Regions from separate parts of the Aliivibrio sp. S2TY2 genome, predicted to be linked through region 2. Evidence: predicted binding sites of a transcription regulator. Region 2 holds the regulator's gene; the other holds the start of a gene.
The links. Region 2 encodes MetJ, which represses methionine synthesis genes. Its sites were predicted from a motif close to TTAGACNTNTANANGTCTAA; they were not measured.
Positions count from the first base shown of each region.

Region 1 (4,647 bases), on a different contig from region 2:
TGGTAGTGCTTCAGGAAGCAGTACTTTCGTAATAATTTGCAGTGGAGTTGCGCCCATTGACTGTGCTGCTTCAACCAGCCCACTTGGTACTTCGATTAACGCACCTTCGATTAAACGAGCCACAAATGGAATGGCACCAATGGTTAATGGGACAATCGCAGCAGTGGTACCAATAAAGCTACCAACAATCAATTTTGTTACTGGAATAATCGCAACCATTAGAACCAAGAAAGGCACTGAACGACCTACGTTTACAATTGCACCAAGTACGCTGTTAAACGCCGTGTTCTCCATTAGTCCGCCTTTTTTAGTGATGTGTAAAACAACACCAAGAGGGATACCAATAGCAAAACCAACAATACCAGCAACCGCAACCATATAAAGGGTTTCGCCTGTTGCGTTTAATAACAGCTTGCTGTTTAAATCAAGCCATGCAGAAATCACATCAAATGACATAACCTAATACCTCTACTTTTACGTGATGATTGCGTAAGAATGTAATTGCTTGCGCTGTTGATTCTTGGTTGCCAAAAAACTCGGCTAGCATAAGGCCAAATTTAACGCCGCCAGCATAATCGATATCTGCATTTAAGATGCTGATATCAATGTCAAATTCACGAGATATTTGACTAATCACAGGAGCATCAACACTGGCACCAGTAAATTCCAAACGAATAAGAGGGTAACTGCCTTCTACATAGGTTTCTTGTAGACGAGATTTGAAATCATCAGGAATTGATAAATCTAATGTTGCACGAATAAACTCTTGTGCAAGTTTGGTTTTAGGATGAGCAAAAATATCGCTCACAATGCCTTTTTCAACCAACTCACCGCCACCGATAATAGCAACTTCATGACAGATATTTTTTACGACTTCCATTTCATGGGTAATGATTAGGATAGTAATATTTAATTTTCGATTTAGATCTTTGATTAGCTCTAGAATTGACTTTGTTGTTGCAGGATCAAGCGCACTGGTTGCTTCATCACAAAGCAGTACTTTTGGATCTGTTGAAAGTGCACGAGCTATAGCAACACGTTGCTTTTGACCACCACTAAGGTTTGCAGGATAAGTGTGGTGCTTATCTTCTAAGCCAACCAAATCTAATAGCTCAGTGACTTTTTTCTTGATCTCTTGTTTTGATTTTCCCGCTAACTCTAGAGGTAGAGCTACGTTTTCAAATACAGTTCGTGAAGCAAGAAGGTTAAAGTGTTGGAAAATCATTCCGATATTGCGGCGTGCTTTGCTTAACTCGCTTGAAGAGAGTTTTGTTAAATCAACACCATCAACAATCACTTCACCATTTGTTGGCTTCTCTAACATGTTTACACAGCGTATCAGCGTACTTTTCCCTGCACCTGATGAGCCAATTACACCAAAGATGGTGCCTTGGGCAATATGTAGGTTAATATCTTTAAGGGCATTAATTTCCTTTGCACCTTGATAAAACACCTTATTAACGCGGTTTATTTCAATCATGATTCGCCTTGAACTGCATTTTTAAATAGGGAGCTAATGTAAATAGAAAGCCAGTGTAAATAGAAAGATAACCAAGGTTAAAAAATCTGAGCGATCTCTCATTTTTTATATCCTACTGATGCTATTTCGGATATTGATTTAAGTCAATAGGTATTTTTACGTCTAGACGGCTAAACGTATAAATTATGATGCTAAGAAAGCAAAAGCGTGCGATAATTTTTTATTAACCGATTTGACTATTTAGAGGGTTTCACCTTGTCCAAACCAGCGGTATTTATTGATAGAGATGGCGTCATTAACGTTGATCGTGGCTATGTTCATAAGCGTGATGACTTTGAATATATTGATGGTGTATTTGATGCCGTTAAAAAATGCAAAGACATGGGTTACCTACTTGTATTAGTAACAAACCAATCGGGAATTGCTCGTGGTATGTTTACTGAAGAGCAATTTGAAATCCTAACGGAATGGATGGATTGGAACTTTGCTGATCACGGTATTGATTTTGATGGTATTTATTATTGCCCTCACCACCCAGAAGCAACAGTAGAAAGATACAAAGAAGAGTGCGATTGCCGCAAACCAAACCCAGGTATGTTTAACTCAGCACAAAGCTTTTTAGACATCGATATGGAAAACTCGGTCATGATCGGCGATAAGAAAGAAGACATGATGGCAGCACAAGCTGCGGGTGTTGGTACTCGTATCCTTGTTCGTACCGGTAAACCAGTAACTGAAGAAGGTGAAGCGTTAGCAACTACGGTACTTGATAGCATTGCGGATGTGCCTAAGTTCCTTTTTGCTTAGGTGTTTTTTTATCTAAGTTAATCAGAAAATAGAATGTAATTAAGCGCCTATGGAGAAGTCTGTAGGCGTTTTTTTATGTTATTACTTTGTTTTAAAATAGCTTTTTCTTTCTGTCTTACTTTTAAGAGCTAAAGGGTGTATCTTTATTATAGAAATTTACTTAAAGTTAATTATGTAAATGAATTTTAAATAACTCAGTGAGTAGAGTTGTAAACTAAGGTGGTTGTTATGAATAACGTTGATAAAAGTTCAAATCTGCTTTTAGGTAATGATCAGCCAAAGGCACTATGTCATCAAAAAACGCCCGTAGATGAGACTGTGAATACATGGGATTTATTAACGGATGAACAACAACAAGAAATCCTTTCTCATTTGAGTGAGATCCCTTTTCAGTAATTTGCTTGCTTTAATATTTCTCTTCTATTTAGATAGATAATCTAATCCAAAGAGGTTTATTTTGTGACACTTTCTTAACAAAAGTGTCAAATTCATGTCTTTCTCTTTCTAATCCTTTCACTATTCTGCAAACTGTTAACTCGCTTACACTCTCAATAGACCGGATTGTAGTTGGCATACTATTGAGCTAAGTTAATAAAACTATTATAAAAAAATAAATGCAGCGGAGTCAGCAGATTGGATTTGGAGCAATAGTCACGGATGATATCTTACCTACTTAGACGACTTTTATTGGTTGTCCCAACCTTCATTGGTATTACCTTACTTATTTTTGCGTTAACGCGTTTTGTTCCCGGTGGCCCTGTAGAGCGTATGCTTCTGAGCTTACAAATGCAGGGAAGCGCTGAAACGGGTGGAACGAGCAGTGTAACTGATGGAAATAATGCCTTATCAGAAGATCAAATCGCCGAGCTTAATGCGTTTTATGGTTTAGATAAGCCCGTTTTTGAAGCCTATTATGATTGGTTAACAAAATTAGTAGTGCTTGATCTTGGTGAATCGACCCGTTATTACGAACCCGTATGGGATATGATTGCTGAGCGCTTACCTGTTTCTCTCTTTTATGGAGGAATGACCTTTCTACTCAGTTATCTTATTTCCATTCCACTCGGTTATTTAAAAGCGTTAAAGCACGGCTCTATTCTTGATTCCACGTCTTCCATTGCTATTTTTGTTGGTTTTGCTTTGCCGGGCTATGTGATTGGTGTTTTCTTGATTAGCTTATTCAGTTACCAATTAGAATGGTTTCCAATGGGAGGTTTTGTTGGTGATGACTTTGATGATTTCGGCGCTTTTGAACAAATAAAAGACATTATGTGGCATGCCGTATTACCTCTGTTTTGTTATCTCATCGGTGATTTTGCTCTACTTACGATGACGATGAAGAATAACTTAATGGAAAACTTAGCAGCGGATTATGTTCGTACTGCCATTGCTAAAGGGTTGCCATTTAGAAAAGCCGTTCGTAAACACGCCTTACGTAATAGTTTGATCCCTGTTGCGAGTCACTTTGGGAATTCACTGATGTTTTTTATGACGGGTTCATTTCTCATTGAGGTTATTTTCAATATTGATGGTATTGGCTTACTCGGTTACGAAGCGATTATGGAGCGAGATTACCCAGTCGTTATGGGGTTGTTTGCCATTAACGCCATGATGCTGATGCTAGGCAATATTTTATCTGATGTGTGTGTTGCAGTGGTTGATCCACGCGTGAAGTTTGGAGCTTAATTATGACGTCGATATTAAATTTAAGTCCACTGACGCAAAAGAAAGTTCAACGTTTTAAGGCGATAAAACGTGGTTATTGGTCATTTCTTATTTTGTCTTTATTACTGGTACTTTCTATCTTTGCTGAAGTGTTCGTTAATAGCAGAGCGTTATTGGTGAGTTATCAAGGGGAGTGGTATTTTCCAACCTATGGTGACGTAAAATCTGGAGAGACCTTTGGTTTAGATTATGTTCATGAAACCAATTACAGAGAGTTGAAAATTAAGTTTGAACAAGAAGAGCAGGGTAACTTCGTTATTATGCCTATTGTTCCATGGAATCCTTATGAACAAGATTTTTCAGGGGATTTTCCTCCTACAGAGCCCAGTCTTGAAGGTCAGCATTATTTAGGCACAGATACGATTGGTCGAGATATTGTGTCGCGATTGGTTTATGGCTTTCGAATTGCCATGGGATTCGCCTTAATTACCTTGGCAATATCTTACGCAATTGGCGTATCTGTTGGTTGTGCGATGGGGTTCTTTGGTGGCAAGTTCGATCTGTTTTTCCAACGCTTTATTGAGATTTGGTCTATGGTGCCTTTCTTATATGTCATCATGATATTGGTATCAATTATGAAGCCCAGCTTTATGTTGTTTACCTTAATTAATGTCATGTTTGGCTGGATGGGAATG
Region 1 covers NZ_JARACS010000012.1:77,282-81,928, reverse strand. Annotated here, with positions in the region: gene PVK63_RS16150 (methionine ABC transporter permease) at 1-456, opposite strand, end outside; gene metN (methionine ABC transporter ATP-binding protein MetN) at 446-1,480, opposite strand; gene gmhB (D-glycero-beta-D-manno-heptose 1,7-bisphosphate 7-phosphatase) at 1,736-2,287, shown strand; gene PVK63_RS16135 (hypothetical protein) at 2,516-2,683, shown strand; gene PVK63_RS16130 (ABC transporter permease subunit) at 2,945-3,973, shown strand; gene PVK63_RS16125 (ABC transporter permease) at 3,985-4,647, shown strand, end outside.
Region 1: the regulator MetJ is predicted to act here: its motif matches at 1,635-1,654, upstream of metN (methionine ABC transporter ATP-binding protein MetN).

Region 2 (4,647 bases):
ATTCGGTATCTACTGTTTCGCCATCTACCATACGAAAATTCATTGACGCGTAACCGTGTACTTCCCAGCCATCTGAAATTACATCAGTCCCGTTCACTTTTTCAATTTTAGGTGCCGCGGCATCATCTCCAGAGGTAACGTCTAACGCTAAGCTGTTGTCAGCGAATGCAGTACTAGAAAGCAATGCGGTAGAAACAGCAGCGGCAAGCAATGTGTATTTATTCATTTTCATCTTAAAATCCTATTTCCTTTTTAGAGGATATTTTGATTTGAAAATGTTTACTCCCAAATTTAATTCCGAAACAAGGCAGTGTAGGAAAGAGAAGTAAACATTTATTCTCGTTATTGAACGGGAAGCAGATTAAAAATAAATCACAATGTTTAACTCCTCCTCTTTTTATAAAAGGGAGGGCGTAGAGCTAGGGATGAGAAAAAATAGCGATAGGTCTTCTGTTGATAATAATCACACTTGGTAGGGTGTATTCAGAATATAAATGAGATAGTGCTCACGTGAGAAGATATTTAAAAATAGGAATTAATGTAAAAATAGAGAAAATAAAGAAAATAGGAAATAATCAGAAATGTGATCTAGCTAATAATTGACCTCATTAGCTAGAAATAGTTCACTTTATATTCGATTATTTACATTTAGAAACCATCATTGATTTTGGTTTTCCTTGAGGATTAAATTCTAAACTCCATACATAATTACCATCTTCAGGAAGATAGATCGCGGTATCTTGGCCGTAGCCACCGTTAATCAATGCATTCGATTGGCCTAGTTTTGGTGATAATCCATCAACAGTGTATTGAGCTCCCCAGTCTTTTGTTGCGTATTGCATTTTATAAGGACCTCGTTTTTCGTTTATCACTACTTGATAGATACCGTTTCCTTTATATTGATAGGATCTAGGTTCTTTGTGGCCCCAGCGAGAATCTGAGAAATCACCTACAAGGTATAGAGTGTCTTTAATGGGCGCATTAGTAATAGGCATTGTCGGATTATCACATTGGGCCATAAAACCGGTGCCATATAGAGTAATTTCTTTTGCTTCTACTTTCGGGCCTGTAGGGTTTGGTTTTTCTATCTTTAAAAATCGGCTTTCGAAGTTAGATAACGAAATGGTATATATTCCTTCAATGGGAGTGAATACTTGGTTAGTTAATAAGTCGACTAAATTACCTTGTGAACCTATCTGTTCAGCTTTAAGAGAAAGCGTTTGGTTCTGCTTTTGAGTGCTAACCATGAATAAAATCGTATTATTTTCTGCTTGCTTATGATCTACATATACCGCCTTATTAGCGATAATATTGGTTCTGACACCTTCCGATAACGCGGGGTTTTCAATACGTAAAGTCATTAACTCTGAGACGTAGGTTTTTAAGTTAAGTTGGTCAGGTGTTAGTGTTGCAGTAAGGCCATGAATTTTGGCGGATGAGCGAGCGATGTGGTCATCACATACTCCTTTAATAGCACAAATGTCTTTATTTTCTTTGTTAGAGAAACCATCAACTTGATCGCCAATTTCATCTCCGTAATAAAGAGTGATAGGGCCGGTATAAGCTGCTTGGAATGAAAGGGCTGCTTTATGACGTAACCAATAATTCCTGTCACTTGGTTCTGCAATATCACCACGTTGTAATAAATCACCAAAGCGAACGACATCATGATTGCCTAGCATTAGGTTTGACGTTGCGTGTGAAGGATAGAGTTCATGCATTTGCATTCCTTCATTAAGCCAATCACCTCCTTTATTTCCTACACCACTCTCATTGACGGCAAAGGTTTCAGCGACACGAAAGCGTAAAGGAAAATCAAAAGCAGAGCAAAGCGCTGGGTTTTGCTCAGTACCATAACCTGTTTCTGTAATATAGCTTTCGTTATTCCAGATCTCAGCCACCATGTAACCGAGTGGGTTAACTTGTTCGCCTTTATTATTAATATACGTCGTGTTTTGTGATGCGTTATCAACGGCTTTTCTAATGTTTATCCAAGATTCAGTAGGGACTTGGTAAGCTTGATCTAATCGCCAACCATCAATCTTTAATTCGGATATCCAATAAGCTGCGACTTCAGAGTAAAAGTCTTCGCTCTCAGGATAGTCAACTGGATTATTGCTGCCACTCGGTAGTAAGCCTGATGGTGATGGTTTAATGAGGCCTTCTTTATGGTGACCAAATACACCATCAAATAAGACATACATTCCACGTTTATGCGCTTCTTCTACTAATTCTTTTGCTTTTTCGAGTGTTCCAAATCGTGGATCTATTTTAAAAAAGTCAGTAGCAAAATAACCGGTAGCATCGAGCTTATCTGCCCAATGATCTTGCCCCTCAATTGGAGCAGATTCAAAAATAGGCGTCATCCAAATGGTATTCATGCCAAGTGATTGAATATAGTCTAATGAATCAATGATCCCTTGCAGGTCGCCATTATGATGACTCGGACCATAGCCAGTACCGTGACCAATGTTTGGATCACCATCAACAAAGCTTTCCACCATAATTTGATAGATGCGTAAATGATTACTTTTTTCCATCATCTGTGGATTACATTGATAGGCTGAGGTTGTTTGTGTTGTTTCTGAGGTTGAACTACAAGCGCTCAGTAGGGAAGTAATAGCGAGTGCTATCGCTGTTTTTGCTATGTTATTTTTCACAGTTAATCCTTTATATTTATAGTAGGGCACTGTGATTGTTTATTAAGCAAGTAGAAATGTAATCCTCCTGATTTATAAAAAATGAGGAGGAGACAGGAGGCGGAGATGAAAGTTATTTACTCGTCGTCAAACGCTTCGAATTCAATGCCCATTGCGGTCATTAATGCTTTTGCTTCTGCAGGAATATCATCAGGGCGGTCTTTACGTAGATCTTCGTCTGTAGGTAAAGGTTGGCCTGTATAAGCATGAAGGAAAGCCTCACATAATAGTTCACTATTCGTTGCGTGACGTAGGTTACTTACTTGGCGACGCGTACGTTCATCAGTAAGGATTTGCAGTACCTTTGTTGGAATAGAAACAGTAATTTTTTTTACTTGTTCGCTTTTTTTACCATGTTCGGCATAAGGACTTAAATAGTCACCATTCCAATCAGCCATTGTTCACCTTCGTTCAGAATTATTGATGTTGAGTTAGAGTCTCTAATTCTAGCGATATTTACGGCTATAAGCAAAGATATATAGACGTCTAGAAGTATTGACGTCTCATTTTGTGGTGGTAAAGTAGAAGAATATAACTTATGGATTAGATTATACCACTGCTTAGCAGTTTGGAAGGGAAATTATGAGCGAGAGAAAACCGGCAACTATTGCAGTTCGTACTGGCATTGAAAGCGATTCACAACATAATGCGGTTGTGCCTCCTATCTACTTATCAACTAACTATAGCTTCCCTGAATTTGGTGATGTACCAAAGTACGATTATGCTCGCTCAGGAAACCCAACTCGAACACAACTAGAGACCACCTTATCTGATTTAGAGTGCGGTGCTGGTGCGGTTGTGACAAACTGCGGTACTTCAGCTCTTAATCTAATGGTTTCAGCTCTGCTTGGTCCTGATGATCTTATTGTTGCCCCTCATGACTGTTATGGCGGAACGTATCGCTTATTTAACACTCGCGCTAATAAAGGTGACTTCCAAACCTTATTTGTTGATCAATCGGATACTAAGGCTTTAGATGCCGCCATTGCTAAAAAGCCTAAACTTATTTTATTAGAGACCCCTTCTAACCCATTAGTTCGAGTGGTAGATATTGCTGAAATTTGTCAAAAAGCCGCAAAAGTAGGTGCTTTAGTTGCTGTTGATAACACTTTCCTTTCTCCTGTCTTACAGCAACCTTTAACGCTTGGTGCTGACTTTGTCCTTCACTCGACAACTAAATACATTAATGGTCATTCTGATGTTGTTGGTGGCGTATTAATCGCAAAAACACAAGCGCACGCAGATGATCTCGCATGGTGGGGGAATTGCATTGGTGCAACAGGCACTGCATTTGATAGCTACTTAACCTTACGTGGTATTCGTACCTTAGGTGCGCGTATGCGAGTGCATGAAGAGAATGCAATGGAGGTGCTGAAGTGCCTTCAAGAGGAAGCATTAGTAGGCACAATTTATCACCCAAGTTTACCTGAACATCCGGGCCATGATATTGCTAAACGCCAACAATCAGGATTTGGTGCAATGTTAAGCTTTGAGCTAAATGGGTCATTAGAGCAATTAAAAGTGTTTGTAAAAGAGCTTAAATATTTCTCTTTAGCTGAATCACTTGGTGGAGTAGAAAGTCTCATAGCCCATCCGGGTACCATGACCCATAGAGCGATGTCTGATGAAGCGCAAGCAGAAGCCGGATTGGCTCCAACACTATTACGTATTTCCGTTGGATTAGAAGACAGCCGAGATCTGATTGCCGATCTTAAACAAGCCTTCCTTGTAGCAGCAGGAGTGAAATAATGATAGGAGTCGTCACGCGCCAGTTACATAAATTTGGTGGTAGTAGCCTTGCTGATCCGGAGTGTTACCGTCGTGTAGCTACCATATTAAAAGAATATTCTCATGATCATGATTTAGTGGTTGTCTCTGCTGCGGGTAATACAACGAACCGAATTTTAGAATGGTTTGAGGCACTATCAAAAGATGGTCGCCTTGCGCA
Region 2 covers NZ_JARACS010000007.1:71,572-76,218, forward strand. Annotated here, with positions in the region: gene PVK63_RS12340 (carbohydrate porin) at 1-232, opposite strand, end outside; gene PVK63_RS12345 (alpha-amylase family glycosyl hydrolase) at 639-2,660, opposite strand; gene metJ (met regulon transcriptional regulator MetJ) at 2,777-3,097, opposite strand; gene PVK63_RS12355 (O-succinylhomoserine (thiol)-lyase) at 3,282-4,448, shown strand; gene PVK63_RS12360 (bifunctional aspartate kinase/homoserine dehydrogenase II) at 4,448-4,647, shown strand, end outside.